2 regions of the Streptomyces sp. NPDC051822 genome follow, and region 1 is predicted to be linked to the other one. Evidence: predicted binding sites of a transcription regulator. Region 1 holds the regulator's gene; the other holds the start of a gene.
The links. Region 1 encodes HspR, which represses chaperone genes until heat shock. Its sites were predicted from a motif close to TTGAGNNNNNNNNNCTCAA; they were not measured.

Region 1 (8,185 bases):
AACTCCGTCGTCAGCGTTCTGGAAGGCGGCGAGCCCACCGTCATCACCAACGCCGAGGGCGCCAGGACCACGCCGTCCGTCGTCGCCTTCGCGAAGAACGGCGAGGTGCTCGTCGGCGAGGTGGCCAAGCGCCAGGCCGTCACCAACGTCGACAGGACCATCCGGTCGGTCAAGCGCCACATGGGCACCGACTGGAAGATCGAGATCGACGGCAAGAACTTCAACCCGCAGCAGATGAGCGCCTTCATCCTGCAGAAGCTGAAGCGCGACGCCGAGGCGTACCTGGGCGAGAAGGTCGTCGACGCGGTCATCACCGTCCCGGCGTACTTCAACGACTCCGAGCGCCAGGCCACCAAGGAGGCCGGTGAGATCGCGGGCCTCAACGTCCTGCGCATCGTCAACGAGCCGACCGCGGCCGCCCTCGCGTACGGCCTCGACAAGGACGACCAGACGATCCTCGTCTTCGACCTCGGTGGCGGCACCTTCGACGTGTCCCTCCTGGAGATCGGCGACGGCGTCGTCGAGGTGAAGGCCACCAACGGTGACAACCACCTCGGTGGTGACGACTGGGACCAGCGCGTCGTCGACTACCTGGTGACGCAGTTCCAGAACGGCCACGGCGTCGACCTGGCCAAGGACAAGATGGCTCTCCAGCGTCTCCGCGAGGCCGCGGAGAAGGCGAAGATCGAGCTGTCGTCCTCGACCGAGACGTCGATCAACCTGCCCTACATCACGGCTTCCGCCGAGGGCCCGCTGCACCTGGACGAGAAGCTCACGCGCGCCCAGTTCCAGCAGCTGACCTCGGACCTGCTCGACCGCTGCAAGGTGCCGTTCCACAACGTCATCAAGGACGCGGGCATCAACCTCTCCGAGATCGACCACGTCGTTCTCGTCGGTGGTTCGACCCGTATGCCGGCCGTCGCCGAGCTCGTCAAGGAGCTGACCGGCGGTCAGGACGCCAACAAGGGCGTCAACCCGGACGAGGTCGTCGCCATCGGCGCCGCGCTCCAGGCCGGTGTCCTCAAGGGTGAGGTCAAGGACGTCCTGCTCCTCGACGTGACCCCGCTGTCCCTCGGCATCGAGACCAAGGGAGGGATCATGACCAAGCTCATCGAGCGCAACACCACGATCCCGACCAAGCGGTCCGAGATCTTCACGACGGCCGAGGACAACCAGCCGTCCGTGCAGATCCAGGTCTACCAGGGCGAGCGCGAGATCGCGGCGTACAACAAGAAGCTCGGCATGTTCGAGCTGACCGGCCTCCCGCCGGCCCCGCGTGGCGTCCCGCAGATCGAGGTCGCGTTCGACATCGACGCGAACGGCATCATGCACGTGACCGCGAAGGACCTGGGCACGGGCAAGGAGCAGAAGATGACCGTCACCGGCGGCTCCTCGCTGCCGAAGGACGAGGTCGACCGGATGCGCCAGGAGGCCGAGCAGTACGCGGACGAGGACCACCGCCGCCGCGAGGCCGCCGAGTCCCGCAACCAGGGCGAGCAGCTCGTCTACCAGACGGAGAAGTTCCTCAAGGACAACGAGGACAAGGTCCCCGGTGACGTCAAGGCCGAGGTCGAGGCCGCGCTCGTCGAGCTGAAGGAGAAGCTCAAGGGCGAGGACACCGCCGAGATCCGTACGGCCACCGAGAAGGTCGCGGCCGTCTCCCAGAAGCTCGGCCAGGCGCTGTACGCCGACGCCCAGGGCGCCCAGGCCGCCGGCGGCGACGCCGGTCAGGGCCAGGCCCAGGACGACGACGTCGTCGACGCCGAGATCATCGACGACGAGCCCAAGAAGGGTGGTCAGGCGTGACCGAGGAGACCCCGGGCTTCGAGGAGAAGCCCGACGTCCCCTCCGGCGCCACCCCTGACGACGCCGCCGAGGCCGCCGAGTCCTCCCAGGAGGACGCGACGGCCCCGGCCGGGGACGCAAGCAGCCAGAAGTCGGCCGGTACCGCGGGCCTCACCGCCCAGCTGGACCAGGTCCGTTCCGCGCTCGACGAGCGCACCGCGGACCTCCAGCGGCTCCAGGCCGAATACCAGAACTACCGCCGCCGCGTGGAGCGGGACCGGGTCACGGTCAAGGAGATCGCCGTCGCGACCCTCCTGTCCGAGCTCCTCCCCGTGCTCGACGACGTCGGCCGGGCCCGCGAGCACGGTGAGCTCGTGGGCGGGTTCAAGTCGGTGGCCGAATCGCTGGAGACCGTCGTCGCCAAGATGGGGCTCCAGCAGTTCGGCAAGGAGGGCGAGCCCTTCGACCCGACGATCCACGAGGCCCTGATGCACTCGTACGCGCCGGACGTCACCGAGACGACCTGCGTGGCGATCCTGCAGCCGGGGTATCGGATCGGCGAGCGGACCATCAGGCCCGCCCGGGTCGCGGTGGCCGAGCCGCAGCCGGGCGCCACGCCCGGTGCCGCGTCCGGCGCCAAGGAAGAGAAGTCGGCCGACGAGGAGAGCGGTGCCCCCGAAGAGGGGTGACGCAGTGATCGTCCGGAAGGAGGGACGTCGATGAGCACGAAGGACTTCGTCGAGAAGGACTACTACAAGGTTCTCGGCGTCCCCAAGGACGCCACCGAGGCCGAGATCAAGAAGGCGTACCGGAAACTCGCCCGCGAGAACCACCCGGACGCCAACAAGGGCGACGCCGGTGCCGAGGCGCGCTTCAAGGACATCTCCGAGGCCAACGACATCCTCGGGGACCCCAAGAAGCGCAAGGAGTACGACGACGCTCGCGCCCTCTTCGGGAACGGCGGCTTCAGGGCCGGTCCCGGCGGGGCGGGCGGCGGCTCGTTCAACTTCGACCTGGGCGACCTCTTCGGCGGCGCCCAGGGCGGCCCCGGTGGAGCCGGCGGCTTCGGCGGCGGCGGCATCGGGGACGTCTTCGGCGGCCTGTTCAACCGCGGGGCGGCCGGCGGCGCACGCACCCAGCCGCGCCGCGGCCAGGACATCGAGTCCGAGGTGACGCTCAGCTTCACCGAGGCCATCGAGGGCGCGACCGTACCGCTGCGGATGTCCAGCCAGCAGCCCTGCACGGCCTGTTCGGGCACCGGCGACAAGAACGGCACGCCCCGCGTGTGCCCGACCTGCGTCGGCACCGGGCAGGTCTCGCGCGGCAGCGGCGGCGGCTTCTCGCTCACCGACCCGTGCGTGGACTGCAAGGGCCGCGGCCTCATCGCCGAGAACCCCTGCGAGGTCTGCAAGGGCAGCGGCCGGGCCAAGTCCTCCCGCACCATGCAGGTCCGCATCCCGGCAGGCGTCAGCGACAACCAGAAGATCCGGCTGCGCGGCAAGGGAGCGCCGGGCGAGCGCGGCGGGCAGAACGGCGACCTGTACGTCGTCGTGCACGTCGACGACCACCCGGTCTTCGGCCGCAAGGACGACAACCTCACCGTGACGGTGCCGGTCTCCTTCACGGAGGCGGCGCTCGGCGGCGAGATCAAGGTGCCGACCCTCGGCGGCCCCGCGGTCACCCTCAAGCTGCCCGCGGGCACCCCGAACGGCCGGACCATGCGCGCCCGGGGCAAGGGCGCGGTCCGCAAGGACGGCACTCGCGGCGACCTCCTCGTGACGGTCGAGGTCGCGGTGCCGAAGGAGCTGGACGACAAGGCACGTGACGCCCTGGAGACCTACCGCGAGGCGACGGCCTCCGAGGACCCCCGGGCGGAGCTGTTCCAGGCCGCGAAGGGAGCGTGACCCGTGGACGGGCGCCGACGCAATCCGTACGAACTGACCGACGAGTCGCCGGTGTACGTCATCTCGGTGGCGGCCCAGCTCTCGGGTCTGCACCCGCAGACCCTTCGGCAGTACGACCGCCTCGGTCTGGTCTCCCCGGACCGTACGGCGGGCCGGGGCAGGCGCTACTCGGCCCGTGACATCGAGCTGCTCCGTCAGGTGCAGCAGCTGTCGCAGGACGAGGGCATCAACCTGGCGGGGATCAAGCGCATCATCGAGCTGGAGAACCAGGTCGCGGCGCTGCAGAGCCGGATCGCCGAGCTGTCGGCCGCGGTCGACGGCGCGGCGGCGGCGATGCGGCAGCGCGAGGCCCAGGTGCACGCCTCGTACCGGCGCGATCTCGTGCCGTACCAGGACGTGCAGCAGGCGAGCGCCCTCGTGGTGTGGCGCCCGAAGCGCGGCGAGTAGGCAAGCGGGCAGCACGCGTCAGGCCCCCTCCACGGCTGTGGAGGGGGCCTCACGCGTGTCCGGCCCCGGCTACGGGATCAGTTCGGCCACGATGTCGCCGACCGTCTCCCACCAGGGCGCGGCCCCCGTCCCGAACGCGGCGGCGAGCGCGGTGCCGAGGGCGTGGTCGAGCGGGGTGAGGTCCGCGCCGGGGGCCCAGTCGGCGTCCACGCGGCCGTCGCCGGCGGATTCCAGGGTGCCGAGCACCCGCCCGTCGCGGCTGAGCCGGCTGTCGACGTGGGAGCAGGGCATGAGCCGGTAGCGGACGCCGGCGACCCGCGCGTCCACGCGGTATGAGGAGCGCAGCAGCCGTCCGCGCGCGGGCCGGATCGTGGCGGGCTCCCCGTCGGCGCTGAGGGCCAGCAGGGCGGCCTTGCGGGTGCCGATGGGGGTGTGGGCGTCGGGGGCGGTCCCGGGGGCCCGTACGAGCTCCACGGTGGGCAGGCCGTGGCCGGAGACCCGGAGGGTTCCCGCGGGTCCGTCGAGATCGATCTGGATGTACACGGTGGTCAGGTCAGTCCTCGTCGGCTTGTTGAAGGATGCCCGACTGGGCGATGAGGTAGCCGAGCTGCGCCCGGCTGCCGCTGCCGAGGGCGGCGGCGAGCTTGGCGATGTGGGCGCGGCAGGTGCGGACGTTCATGCCGAGGCGGCGGGCGATGGCCTCGTCGACGTGGCCCTCGACGAGGAGCCGGGCGATGGTCCGCTGGACGCCGCCTATGCCGTCGGTCTTGATGTCGTACGGGATCTCCTCGCGGATCGGCACCGCGAGCTGCCAGAACTGGTCGAAGACGCCGCCGAGATAGGCGACCAGGCCCGGGTGGCGCAGTTCCAGGGCGACCTGGCGGTCGCTGCGGGCCGGGATGAAGGCGACCTCGCGGTCGACGATGATCAGCCGGTCGATGATCTCTTCGAGGGTTCGGACCTGGACCTCGGGGCCGACGTGCTCCAGGTAGGTCAGGGTCAGTTCGGTGTGGCGGGCCGTGTGCTGGTAGAGCGTGCGCATGCTGATGCCGCGGCCGAGGAGCGGCGAGACGCGGTCGAGGGCCTCCGTCAGGGCCTGCGCGGGGCGTCCGCCGCCGGGCTGCACGGTGAGCAGTTCGCTGCGGCAGTTGGCGACGACCCGGTCGAGGGTCGAGTTGATGCGGTCGATGCCCTCGAGGACGGTGATGGCGTGGGTGGTGGGGGAGTCGTGGGCGCCGATGGCCATGAACGGCTCGAACGCGTCGGAGAGGGCGACGGTGCGCCGGCGGCGGTCGAGTATCTCCCGCTCGATCGGCTGGAGGAGCTGGGCCAGGGCCGCCGACGGGGGAACCGGACGGAGCCACCGGGCGTCGTCCGGGTCGGGGTGCAGCAGCGACAGATCGAGGAGGCAGGGAGCCTCGACCGTCTCTGACCGGGCTATTCGTCCGGTCCGCAGGGCGGAGGCGTACAGCTCGGACCCCGCTTTGCAGAGTTCGGCATGCGAATGAGGGTGACCTGTCTCGTCCGCTTCTTTCCGCATATGTACACCCCCAGGCTCCTGCATCTCAGGAACATGATGCCTGGGTTTGGTGGTGCAGGTGCAGAGAGTAAGCCATCGTCTTAGTCGCGGGGGTTGGTAAAGAGACGTTGCCTTCAAGTGAGGTTGTTCGGTGATGATGAAGAAGCTCATACGCGCGGTGGCCGGACTCGCTCTTGTCGCGGCCGCAGCGGTGGGGGCCGTGGGCGTGACCCAGGACCCCGGTTGGCACACCGCGCCGGCCGAGGTGCAGGCCGCTCCGCTCGACCCGGGCTGGAGCGTGGCCCCCGCCGCGCAGCTCGCCGACCCGGGCTGGAGCACGGCCCCCGCGGAGGATCCCGGCTGGAGCGTGGCCCCCGCGCAGGATCCCGGCTGGAGCTAGAGGGGCGCATGAACGTACCCGATGACCCCAGGTTCCGCCGGGAGATGGCCTCGGCCTATCGCTCCGGCTGGCACTTCGTCGATCTCGCCACGGCCATCCCCCATCGTGGCGACTCGCTGAAGGTATCCCTCTTCGGGGAGCCGATCGTCGTGGCACGCGAGCAGGACGAGGACGTCCGCGCCTACCGCTGCCTCCGACGTCCCCGGGGCGCCCCACAGCCCATCCGCTGTGCCATCCGGTACGGCATGATCTTCGTCAACCTCGACCAGCGGGACCACCAGCTGATCGAACCCGAGACCATCACCGCCACCCCCCGCAGTGCCTGAGCGATTCCCCCGTCGTTGTAGATCGCTCAGGCACTTCCCCCACACAGCGGCGCCATCGCGGACCTGAAACGCGATGGTGCCGCTGTGCGTTCCCGTGCGCGTTCCGTGTGTGTGTCCGGACGCGCCTCAGGCGCGGCCCATCGCCCGGGTGAGGGCGATCTCGATGACGACCCGGTCCGGGTTCGGGGCCGGCGTACGCCCGTAGCGGTCCGCGTAGCGCCCGACGGCGTCCGCGACGACCTCCTCCTCCGTACGGATGCGGGCGATGCCCTCCAGGGTGGCCCAGCGCCCCTTGTCGACCTGGCAGACCGCGACCCGCGCGCCGTCCGCGCCCGCCGCCAGGACGTTGGCGACCTTCCGGCTGTGCTTGTTGGTGATCACGCGCGCGTACCCCTGCTCGGGGTCGTACGTGACGCCGACCGCGACGACGTGCGGCGTGCCGTCCGGACGCGGGGTGGTCAGGGTGCACATGTGGTACTCGCGCCAGAAGCTGAGGTACGAGTCGGAGGGGTTCCTCGGGTCTGTGGCCATGCCCGGAAACTACCCGGGGCGGGGTCCCCTCCGACACCTTGAGCCATAGCGACTCAACTTTGTGTACTCTGGAAGAGTCATAAGGAGAAGACCACCCACGACGTCCGAGGAGGAGCACCGCACGTGGACGCCGAACTGACCAACAGGAGCCGGGACGCGATCAACGCGGCGAGCAGCCGCGCCGTGTCCGAAGGGCACGCCGACCTGACCCCCGCCCACCTTCTCCTGGCACTTCTCGCGGGTCAGGAGAACGAGAACATCACCGACCTGCTCGCCGCCGTCGAGGCCGACCAGGCGGCCGTACGCGCGGGTGCGGAGCGGCTGCTCGCCGCCCTGCCGAGCGTCACCGGGTCCACGGTCGCGCCCCCGCAGCCCACCCGCGACTTCCTCGCGGTGATCGCCGACGCCGACCGGCAGGCCAAGGAGCTCGGCGACGACTACCTGTCCACCGAGCACCTCCTCATCGGGATCGCGGCCAAGGGCGGCCAGGCCGGTGAGATCCTCGGCAAGCAGGGCGCGAGCGCACCGAAGCTGCTCGACGCCTTCGAGAAGAGCAGGGGAGGACGCCGGGTGACCACACCCGACCCGGAGGGTCAGTACAAGGCGCTGGAGAAGTTCGGCACGGACTTCACCGCCGCCGCGCGCGAGGGCAAGCTCGACCCGGTCATCGGCCGGGACCACGAGATCCGGCGCGTCGTCCAGGTGCTGTCCCGCCGCACCAAGAACAACCCCGTCCTCATCGGCGAGCCCGGCGTCGGCAAGACCGCCGTCGTCGAGGGCCTCGCCCAGCGGATCGTCAAGGGCGACGTCCCCGAGTCGCTGAAGAACAAGCGGCTCGTCTCGCTCGACCTCGGCGCGATGGTCGCCGGAGCCAAGTACCGCGGCGAGTTCGAGGAGCGCCTCAAGACCGTCCTCTCCGAGATCAAGGAGAGCGACGGCCAGATCATCACCTTCATCGACGAGCTGCACACGGTCGTCGGCGCGGGCGCCGGCGGCGACTCCGCCATGGACGCGGGCAACATGCTCAAGCCCATGCTGGCCCGCGGCGAGCTGCGCATGGTCGGCGCGACCACCCTCGACGAGTACCGCGAGCGGATCGAGAAGGACCCCGCCCTGGAGCGCCGCTTCCAGCAGGTCCTGGTCGCCGAGCCGACCGTCGAGGACACCATCGCGATCCTCCGCGGCCTCAAGGGCCGGTACGAGGCCCACCACAAGGTGCAGATCAACGACTCCGCGCTGGTCGCCGCCGCGACCCTCTCCGACCGGTACATCA
Region 2 (8,185 bases), on a different contig from region 1:
CCACGTCCTCCACCAGGTGCGTGGAGACCACCACCGTCGTCTCCCCGCCCAACTCGCGCAGCAGCTCACGGAAGTCGACCCGCTGTTCCGGGTCGAGGCCGGCGGTCGGCTCGTCGAGCAGCAGGAGGTCGGGCTCGTTCACGATGGCCTGGGCGATCCCGGCACGCCGGACCATGCCGCCGGACAGCGTCTTCATCCTCGCGTCGATCCGGTCGCCCAGCCCGACCCGCCGCACCGCGCGCTCCACCGCCGCCGGGGCCCGGTCGGCGGGCAGCTCCTTGAGCCAGGCCACGTACGCGACGAACTCGCGCACCGTGAAGGACGGGTAGTAGCCGAACTCCTGGGGCAGATAGCCGAGCCTGCGCCGCACGCCGGTGCGGTCGCGATGGCTCGCGACATCCTCGCCGAGCAGCTCCACCCGGCCGGAGGAGGGCGCGGCGACGGTCGCGAGGACCCGGATGAGGGAGGTCTTCCCGGCTCCGTTCGGGCCGAGCAGCCCGTGCACGCCGGGCCCCAGGGTCAGGTCGAGCCCGTCGAGGGCGACGGTACGGCGGTGGCGGACGGTCAGTCCGGTCACCGCGACGGCGGGCGAGGGGTTCATCGGGGCTCCAGGTGGTCGAAGGAACGGCGCCGCAGGACGAGGAGCGCCGCACAGGCCAGCGCGGCGGCGGCCCAGCCCCCTTGCGCGGCGGAGCCGGAGAAGTACGGGGCGAGCGCCCCCGCCCCCGCGCCCGCCTCGGGTCCCGCGAGGAGCGGGCCCGTCACGGCGAGCAGCCATCCGCCGCCGAGCGTCGCGGCCGCCGCCCGGCAGCCGACGAACGAGCCCAGCGCGAGGGCGGCCAGGGTCAGCGCCAGACCCGGAAGCAGCCACGCGGCGGCCCCCGGGAACCCGGCCACCCGCGGCAGCAGGGCGGCGCCCGCCGTCAGCAGCGGTACGCAGCCGGCGAGCACGGCGGCGGTACGGGTGAGCAGCAGCCGCAGTCCGCCCGAGGGCGTGGCGGCGGTGATCTCGTACAGGGGGTCGGCGTGCCGTCCGTACGAGACGGCGACACCGGCGAGCGGAAGGATCGGGGAGATCGCGAGGAGCAGGCTGCCCGCGCCCTGGAACCCGGCGCCGTGGGCGAGACCGAAGGCACCGCCGACGACGAGGACCACGGCCACCGCCCAGGACCCCCGGAGGGCGGGCCCGACGGCCCACCAGAGCCGTGCCCACCTTCCGAGGGGGCTTCCGGCGGAGACGGGCACGGACGCGGGCACGGAGACGGGCGAGACAGGCACAGGGGCGGGCGCGGAGACGGGCGAGACAGGCACAGGGGCGGGCGCGGGGGCGGGCCGGTGGCCCAGCGAGGTCAGGAGCTCGGCGCGGACGGCCGCGAGTACGGGACCGGCGGCGCTCGCGCGGACGGCGGCCGACACACGGGCCGCGCAGGCCGTACAGGACTCGACGTGCTTCTCCAGGGACCAGGCGTCCGTCTCGGGGGCGCTGCCCTCCGCGTACCGCAGCGCCATGGCGTCGGTGACGTGCCAGGGCGGTCGGGGGGAGCCGGGGCCGGGACGGGGTACGGGGCCGCGTCCGGGTCGGGGTGCGGGGCCGGAGCCGGGTCGGGGTGCGGATTCGGGGTCGCGTCCGGGTGCGGGTGCGGGTGCGGGTGCGGGCGACGGGTGGGCTTCGGGGCGCGGTGTCGTCATGCGGTGCCTCCCAGGGCGTGCGGGCCCCCGGGGTGCCCGGCGGCGAGGGCGGCGCGCAGCTCGCGGCGGGCGCGCAGGGCGCGGGTCTTGACGGTGCCCTCGGGTATGCCGAGGAGCCGGGCCGTCTCACGCGTCGTCAGGCCGTCGACGACGGTGGCCCGGAGGACCTCGGCGAGTTCGGGCGAGATCCGGTCGAGGGCGGCGCCGACCTCCGCGTACTCCAGGCCCGCGAGGACCCGGTCCTCCGCGGAGGGCGCGACGGCCGGCGGCGCGGGGTGGGCGGGGTGCGCGGAGGCGTGTGCACCGGCCTGCGCGGTGACGTGTGCGGCGGCGTGCGCGGCGGCCCGTTCGGCGCGGGCGCGGGCCCGCTGGGCGTCCACCAGGCGCCGGGCGGCGATCACCCACAGCCAGCCGCCGGCCTCGCCCCGGCCGCGGTGGCCGCCGGCCGAGCGCCAGACGGTGACGAAGGTGTCCTGGAGGACCTCCCTCACGGTCTCCTCGTCGGGGCAGCGGCGGGCCAGGCGCGCGTGCAGCCAGCCGGCGTGCCGGTCGTAGAGGACGGCGAGTGCCTCGGTGTCCCCCCGCGCGACCGCGCGCAGCAGCGCCGCGTCGTCGGCGGCGCCGGCATCGTCTTCCTCGCCCCCCGAGGGGCCTCCCCCTGTGGGGCGCGACAGTCTCACGCCCTCTCTATCGCAGGGCGGGCCCCGAACGGTTCACGGGCCGGTGGGCGGCCCGCCCCCGGGGAGCGCGTCGAAGACGCGGCGGAGGGCCGGCGGGCGTTCGCCGTCGTCCGCGACGACGAGGCGGTGGCGGTAGGTGACGAAGTACTGGAAGCCGTCCGGGATCGGGCCGCCGGTCGGCCGGTCCGGCACGCGCGCGTAGGCGGGGTCTTCGAGCGCGGCCCGCAGTTCCGCGGCCTCGGCGGGGGTCATGCGGCCGGTGCGGGGCGGCTTCGTGCCGGAGCGGCTCGTCCAGGTGCCGTCGTAGTGGACGACCAGCTGGTTGCGGACCCCGGCGAGGCCGCCGTTGACGACCACCTCGACGAGGACCTCCTGCCCCTGCGGCTCCTCCGTCCCTTCGGGAGGCGCCACCGTCCCGGCCGCGGTGGTCGGCGCGGGCGGCGTGGCGGCGCTCGACGCGGGTCCGCCTGGTGCGGGCGGGGTCCCGGCACCGCAGCCGCTCGCGCCGAGAGCGCCGCCGAGGGTCAGGGCCGCCGCGAGGAGCAGGGCGCCGCGCCGCCTCGCCCGTACAGCGGGAAGGGCTCGTACGGCTCGTCCGGCTCGTGTCATGGACCGAGCATGCACGGGCGGCCGCGCCCCCGCAGCCGGAAGGGAGGAGTCCGCGTCCGGGCGGTCAGATCTCCTCCGCCCGGACGATGCCCGTGAGCGGCCCCCGGTAGCGCCAGTCCAGCGAGTCGTAGAGCGCGAGGCCGTCCGTGGTCGCGGAGAGCACCCCGGTCTCGGCGCCCGCCTGGGCGGCGGCGGCCTCCAGGGTGCGCATGACGTTGGCGCCGAGGCCGCGCCGCCGGTGCGCGGGGTCGGTCTCGATCTGGTCGGCGACGGCGGTGGAGCCCGTCGGGGCGATCTGGCCGCGCGCGGCGAGGGTGCCGTCGGGGGCGAGGACGCGGACCCGTATGACGCCGTCCCTGACCTCGGTGGTCCGTGCGTACCCCTCCGGCGGCGCGGGCCGGGCGCCGGGGTCGAGCGGCTTGACCATCATGAAGCCCGGGTCGTCGGGGACCGTCCATCCCTCGGTGATCCACGAGGCCGCCTCCTCGGGGCCCGCCATGATCTTGAGCCAGCTGTACGGGGCGGTGAGCCGGGTGCAGAGCGCGCCGACGGAGGCCGCGTCGGGGGCGGGCAGGACGTGCCGCACGACGTGCCGGGTGAGGCCCACGTCGATCCGGTAGCCCCAGGGCTCGGGGACGGCGGCCGGGGTGCCCCGGGACACCGTCCAGCCCGCCACCCACGCCGATGTAATAGATGCGATATCCATAGAGGTATTACAGGTCCTGAATGCTCCTGGTGGGAGAGTGATCGCTCAGAGCGAACGCGCGTCCGGGAACATTCATCGGCTCAGGTGCATTGAGTCCACATAGCTCAACTTGACTGCCGAAGGGGAGATCATGGCTTCTGAGTCCAAGCCGTCCGTGCTGCTCACACTGCCCGTACTGCCGCTCGACGACGAGGTCGTGCTGCCCGGAATGGTGGTGCCCCTGGACCTCTCCGACAACGACGTACGCGCCGCCGTCGAAGCCGCCCAGGCCGCCGCCCGCTCCGGCACCGGCAAGCCCAGGGTGCTGCTCGTGCCCCGCGTCGACGGGACCTACGCCGCCACCGGCGCCCTCGGCACCGTCGAGCAGGTCGGCCGCCTCTCCGACGGCGACCCCGGCGCGCTCATCCGTGCCCTCGGCCGGGTGCGCATCGGCGCCGGCACGACCGGGCCCGGCGCGGCCCTGTGGGTCGAGGGCGGCACCGTCGAGGAGACCCTGCCCGACCCGCTGCCCGGCCAGGTCACCGACCTGGTCAAGGAGTACAAGGCACTCGCCACCAGCTGGCTCAAGAAGCGCGGCGCCTGGCAGGTCGTCGACCGCGTCCAGCAGATCGACGGCGTCGGCGCCCTCGCCGACAACGCCGGCTACTCGCCCTTCCTCACCGTCGAGCAGAAGGTCGCGCTCCTGGAGACCGCCGACCCGGTCGCCCGCCTCAAGCTCGCCACGGCCCAGCTCCGCGAGCACCTCGCCGAGCAGGACGTCGCCGAGACCATCGCCAAGGACGTCCAGGAGGGCGTCGACAAGCAGCAGCGCGAGTTCCTGCTGCGCCGACAGCTCGAAGCCGTCCGCAAGGAACTCCGCGACCTCAACGGCGAGGCGGAGGGGGACGAGTCCGACGACTACCGCGCCCGCGTGGAGGCCGCCGACCTGCCCGAGAAGGTCAGGGAGGCCGCCCTCAAGGAGGTCGAGAAGCTGGAGCGGTCCAGCGACCAGTCCCCCGAGGGCTCCTGGATCCGCACCTGGCTCGACACCGTCCTCGAACTGCCCTGGAACGAGCGCACGGAGGACCGGTACGACATCCGCGGCGCCCGCGCCGTCCTCGACGCCGAGCACGCGGGCCTGGACGACGTGAAGGAACGGATCACCGAGTACCTGGCCGTGCGCAAGCGCCGCTCCGAGCGGGGCCTCGGCGTCGTCGGCGGCCGTCGCGGCGGAGCCGTACTCGCCCTCGTCGGCCCGCCCGGCGTCGGCAAGACCTCCCTCGGCGAGTCCGTCGCGCACGCGATGGGACGCGAGTTCGTCCGGGTCGCCCTCGGCGGCGTACGGGACGAGGCGGAGATCCGAGGCCACCGGCGCACGTACGTCGGCGCGCTGCCCGGCCGGATCGTACGGGCCATCAAGGAGGCCGGCTCCATGAACCCGGTCGTCCTCCTCGACGAGATCGACAAGGTCGGCTCCGACTTCCGCGGCGACCCCGCGGCGGCCCTCCTCGAAGTCCTCGACCCGGCGCAGAACCACACCTTCCGCGACCACTACCTGGAAGTCGAACTCGACCTCTCCGACGTCGTCTTCCTCGCCACCGCCAACGTCCTCGAAGCCATCCCCGAGGCCCTCCTCGACCGCATGGAACTGGTCAGGCTCGACGGCTACACCGAGGACGAGAAGGTCGTCATCGCCCGCGACCACCTGCTGCCCCGGCAGCTGGAGCGGGCCGGCCTGGAGCCCGGCGAGGTCGTCCTGACGGACGCGAGCCTGCGCAAGCTGGCCGGCGAGTACACCCGCGAGGCGGGCGTCCGCACCCTGGAGCGGTCCATCTCCCGGCTGCTCCGCAAGGTCGCGGCCCAGCACGAACTGGGCGACCGCGAACTGCCCTTCACGGTCGCACCGGACAACCTGCGGGAACTCATCGGGCGGCCGCACCACGTGCCGGAGTCCGCGCAGGACCCGGCGGAGCGCCGCACCGCCGTGCCGGGTGTCGCCACCGGGCTCGCCGTGACGGGGGCGGGCGGGGACGTCCTCTTCGTCGAGGCGTCCCTCGCCGACCCGGAGACCGGCGCCGCCGGCCTCACCCTCACCGGCCAGCTGGGCGACGTGATGAAGGAGTCGGCGCAGATCGCGCTCTCCTTCCTCCGCTCGCACGGCGCCGAACTGGAGCTGCCCGTCACCGGCCTGAAGGACCGGGGCGTGCACATCCACTTCCCGGCGGGCGCGGTCCCCAAGGACGGGCCGAGCGCGGGCGTCACCATGACGACCGCACTCGCCTCGCTCCTGAGCGGCCGACAGGTCCGCACGGACGTGGCCATGACCGGCGAGGTCTCCCTCACCGGCCGGGTCCTGCCGATCGGCGGCGTGAAGCAGAAGCTGCTCGCCGCGCACCGGGCGGGCATCACGACGGTCGTGATCCCCAAGCGGAACGAGGCCGACCTGGACGACGTCCCGGCCGAGATCCTGGAGAAGCTGGAGGTCCACCCGGTGACGGACGTCCGGCAGGTACTGGAGATCGCGCTGGCGCCGGCGGCGGTGCCGGTGGGCGTGGCGGCGTAACCCCGTACGCATCGGCACGCGGCTTCTCGAAGGGCTTGGTACGGCGGAGCGGGGTGTCCCCGGTGGGCACCCCGCTCCGCCGTACCGGGTTGTCGGTGCGAAGTGTCATGCTCGTACGCATGAACGACGACGCCTTCTGGGCTCTCATCGACGAGTTGAGCCGCCGTCCCGGTGACCGGGACGAGCGGCTGGAGTGGCTGGGTGGGCAGCTGCTGCTGCGGCCGGCCACCGAGAGCGCGGAGTTCCAGGTACGGCTGGAGCGGGCGTGCGAGGCCGCCGACACCAAGGGGGTGTGGACCGCGGCGAACCGCGTCGAGAGCGGCTCCTGCACCGACGACGGCTTCCACTACTTCACGCTCTGGCTGGTGGGGCAGGGCCGCAAGGTGTACGAGTCGGTCCTCGCCGACCCCGACGCGCTGGCCGACGTGCCGGGGATCCGCCTCCTGGTGGGGCGGCCCCGTGACGAGTGGCACGACGACGAGTGGCCGGAGTGGGAGGAGCTCGACTACGTCGCCCAGGACGCGTACGACGAGCTGACCGGCCAGGAGGACGACGACGGCGAGGAGTTCCTCGACGCGGTGGAGGAGGCCGAGGCGGCGGCCGAGGCCGCGGGGGAGTGGGAAGAGGACGACGAGCTCCGGGGGGCTCGTCAGGAGGGGGTGGCGATCCCCCGGCTCACCGCCCTCTTCCCGCTCGGGACGTCCGGCCCCTGATCGCCCGGAGGGCTCAGGAGGCGGACGGGTTCCGGCGGCGGCCGATCAGCAGGCTCCCCGCCGCGAAGGCGGTGAGGGCGCCCGCGCCCGCGAGGGCCAGGGGGAGCGGCGAGGAGGGGGCCTCGGCCGTCCCGGCGGAGAGGGCCGGTGCCTGCTCGTCGCCGCCGTGGCCCGCGTGGCTCACGGTGGACAGCTCCGCGCCGGCCGCGATCTTCGCCTCGGTCGGGGCCTGGGCCTGTGACGAGGGCTGGGCCGGGGCCTGCGCCGCCGTCCCGCTCCCGAAGGTGACGTCCGAGCAGCTGTAGAAGGCCTCGGGGCTGTCGTTGCGCTGCCACACCTTGTAGACGATGTGCCGTCCCGTACGGGCGGGCAGGTTGCCCGTGAAGGCGTAGTAGCCGTCGGTGGCGGTACGGGGCGTGGCGTACACGGCGACGGGGGTCGCGTCCAGGTCCGACCACTTCAGCGGCTGCGTGGGGTCGAAGCCGGGCTTGGTGAGGTAGACGGTCATGGTGCCGGAGTGGGCGGCCGTCACCCGGACCTTGAAGTCGAAGGAGCCCGCGGTGACCGCCGTCGCGGGCCAGTCGGTGCGCGCCCAGTCCAGGGCGCGGTACTTCTCGCGGTTGGCCGAGCAGAGCTTGCCGTCCGGGATGACGGCCTGGTGCTGTCCTGCGGCGTTCGCGATGTTGACCTCGTTCCAGTCGTAGAGCGGCTGGGTGCCGGAGTCGGCGACGAGGTCCTTGCAGACCTGCGACCTGGGCGTCTCGGGCCCCTCCGCGTAGCAGGCGGCCACCCGGCTGACGGGGTTGAAGACGGCCCCGTGGGCGCTCGCGGTGGTGGGGGTGAGGCTGACGAGTGCGGCCGCGGCGGACAGGGCGGCGACGCCGGTGGCGGTACGGCGGGAGGACGGCATGCGGGGGCTCTCTCTCGTGCGTGGGGGAGGACGGGACGAGCAACGCGCGCTGACCGCAGGGAAGTTGAACTCCGTGCGATCGTCGAAGAGCCTCGCATTGGTCCATACCAATAGGCAAGGGGGTGGACCGGGAAAGCCGAAGCGGCCCCCGGGGTGCCGCCCACCCGGGGACCGCTTCGGAGCAGCGGGGGCGTCAGCCGTTCGCGAGCGCCTGCACGCGCGAGAGGTCGCCGTTGAAGTGGTTGTGGTCGCCGACCGTCGGGCCGGAGGAGGTGTACTGCCACATCGTGTAGTACAGCCAGCCGGCCGGGAGTTCGCCCACCGTGGAGGCGTACC

Region 2: lon (endopeptidase La) is a predicted target of HspR. The motif match lies at 3,774-3,792, and genes of this name have one in related genera.

Annotation. Positions count from the first base shown of each region.
Region 1 covers NZ_JBITBZ010000013.1:25,494-33,678, forward strand. Annotated here, with positions in the region: gene dnaK (molecular chaperone DnaK) at 1-1,806, shown strand, start outside; gene grpE (nucleotide exchange factor GrpE) at 1,803-2,474, shown strand; gene dnaJ (molecular chaperone DnaJ) at 2,505-3,689, shown strand; gene ACIA8N_RS31090 (heat shock protein transcriptional repressor HspR) at 3,693-4,136, shown strand; gene ACIA8N_RS31095 (hypothetical protein) at 4,206-4,679, opposite strand; gene ACIA8N_RS31100 (helix-turn-helix transcriptional regulator) at 4,690-5,676, opposite strand; gene ACIA8N_RS31105 (hypothetical protein) at 5,813-6,055, shown strand; gene ACIA8N_RS31110 (hypothetical protein) at 6,064-6,381, shown strand; gene ACIA8N_RS31115 (pyridoxamine 5'-phosphate oxidase family protein) at 6,508-6,912, opposite strand; gene clpB (ATP-dependent chaperone ClpB) at 7,036-8,185, shown strand, end outside.
Region 2 covers NZ_JBITBZ010000002.1:582,058-590,242, forward strand. Annotated here, with positions in the region: gene ACIA8N_RS08475 (ABC transporter ATP-binding protein) at 1-601, opposite strand, end outside; gene ACIA8N_RS08480 (zf-HC2 domain-containing protein) at 598-1,509, opposite strand; gene ACIA8N_RS08485 (RNA polymerase sigma factor) at 1,686-2,369, opposite strand; gene ACIA8N_RS08490 (hypothetical protein) at 2,403-2,978, opposite strand; gene ACIA8N_RS08495 (GNAT family N-acetyltransferase) at 3,043-3,684, opposite strand; gene lon (endopeptidase La) at 3,815-6,226, shown strand; gene ACIA8N_RS08505 (DUF4240 domain-containing protein) at 6,346-6,939, shown strand; gene ACIA8N_RS08510 (lytic polysaccharide monooxygenase) at 6,953-7,849, opposite strand; gene ACIA8N_RS08515 (lysozyme) at 8,043-8,185, opposite strand, start outside.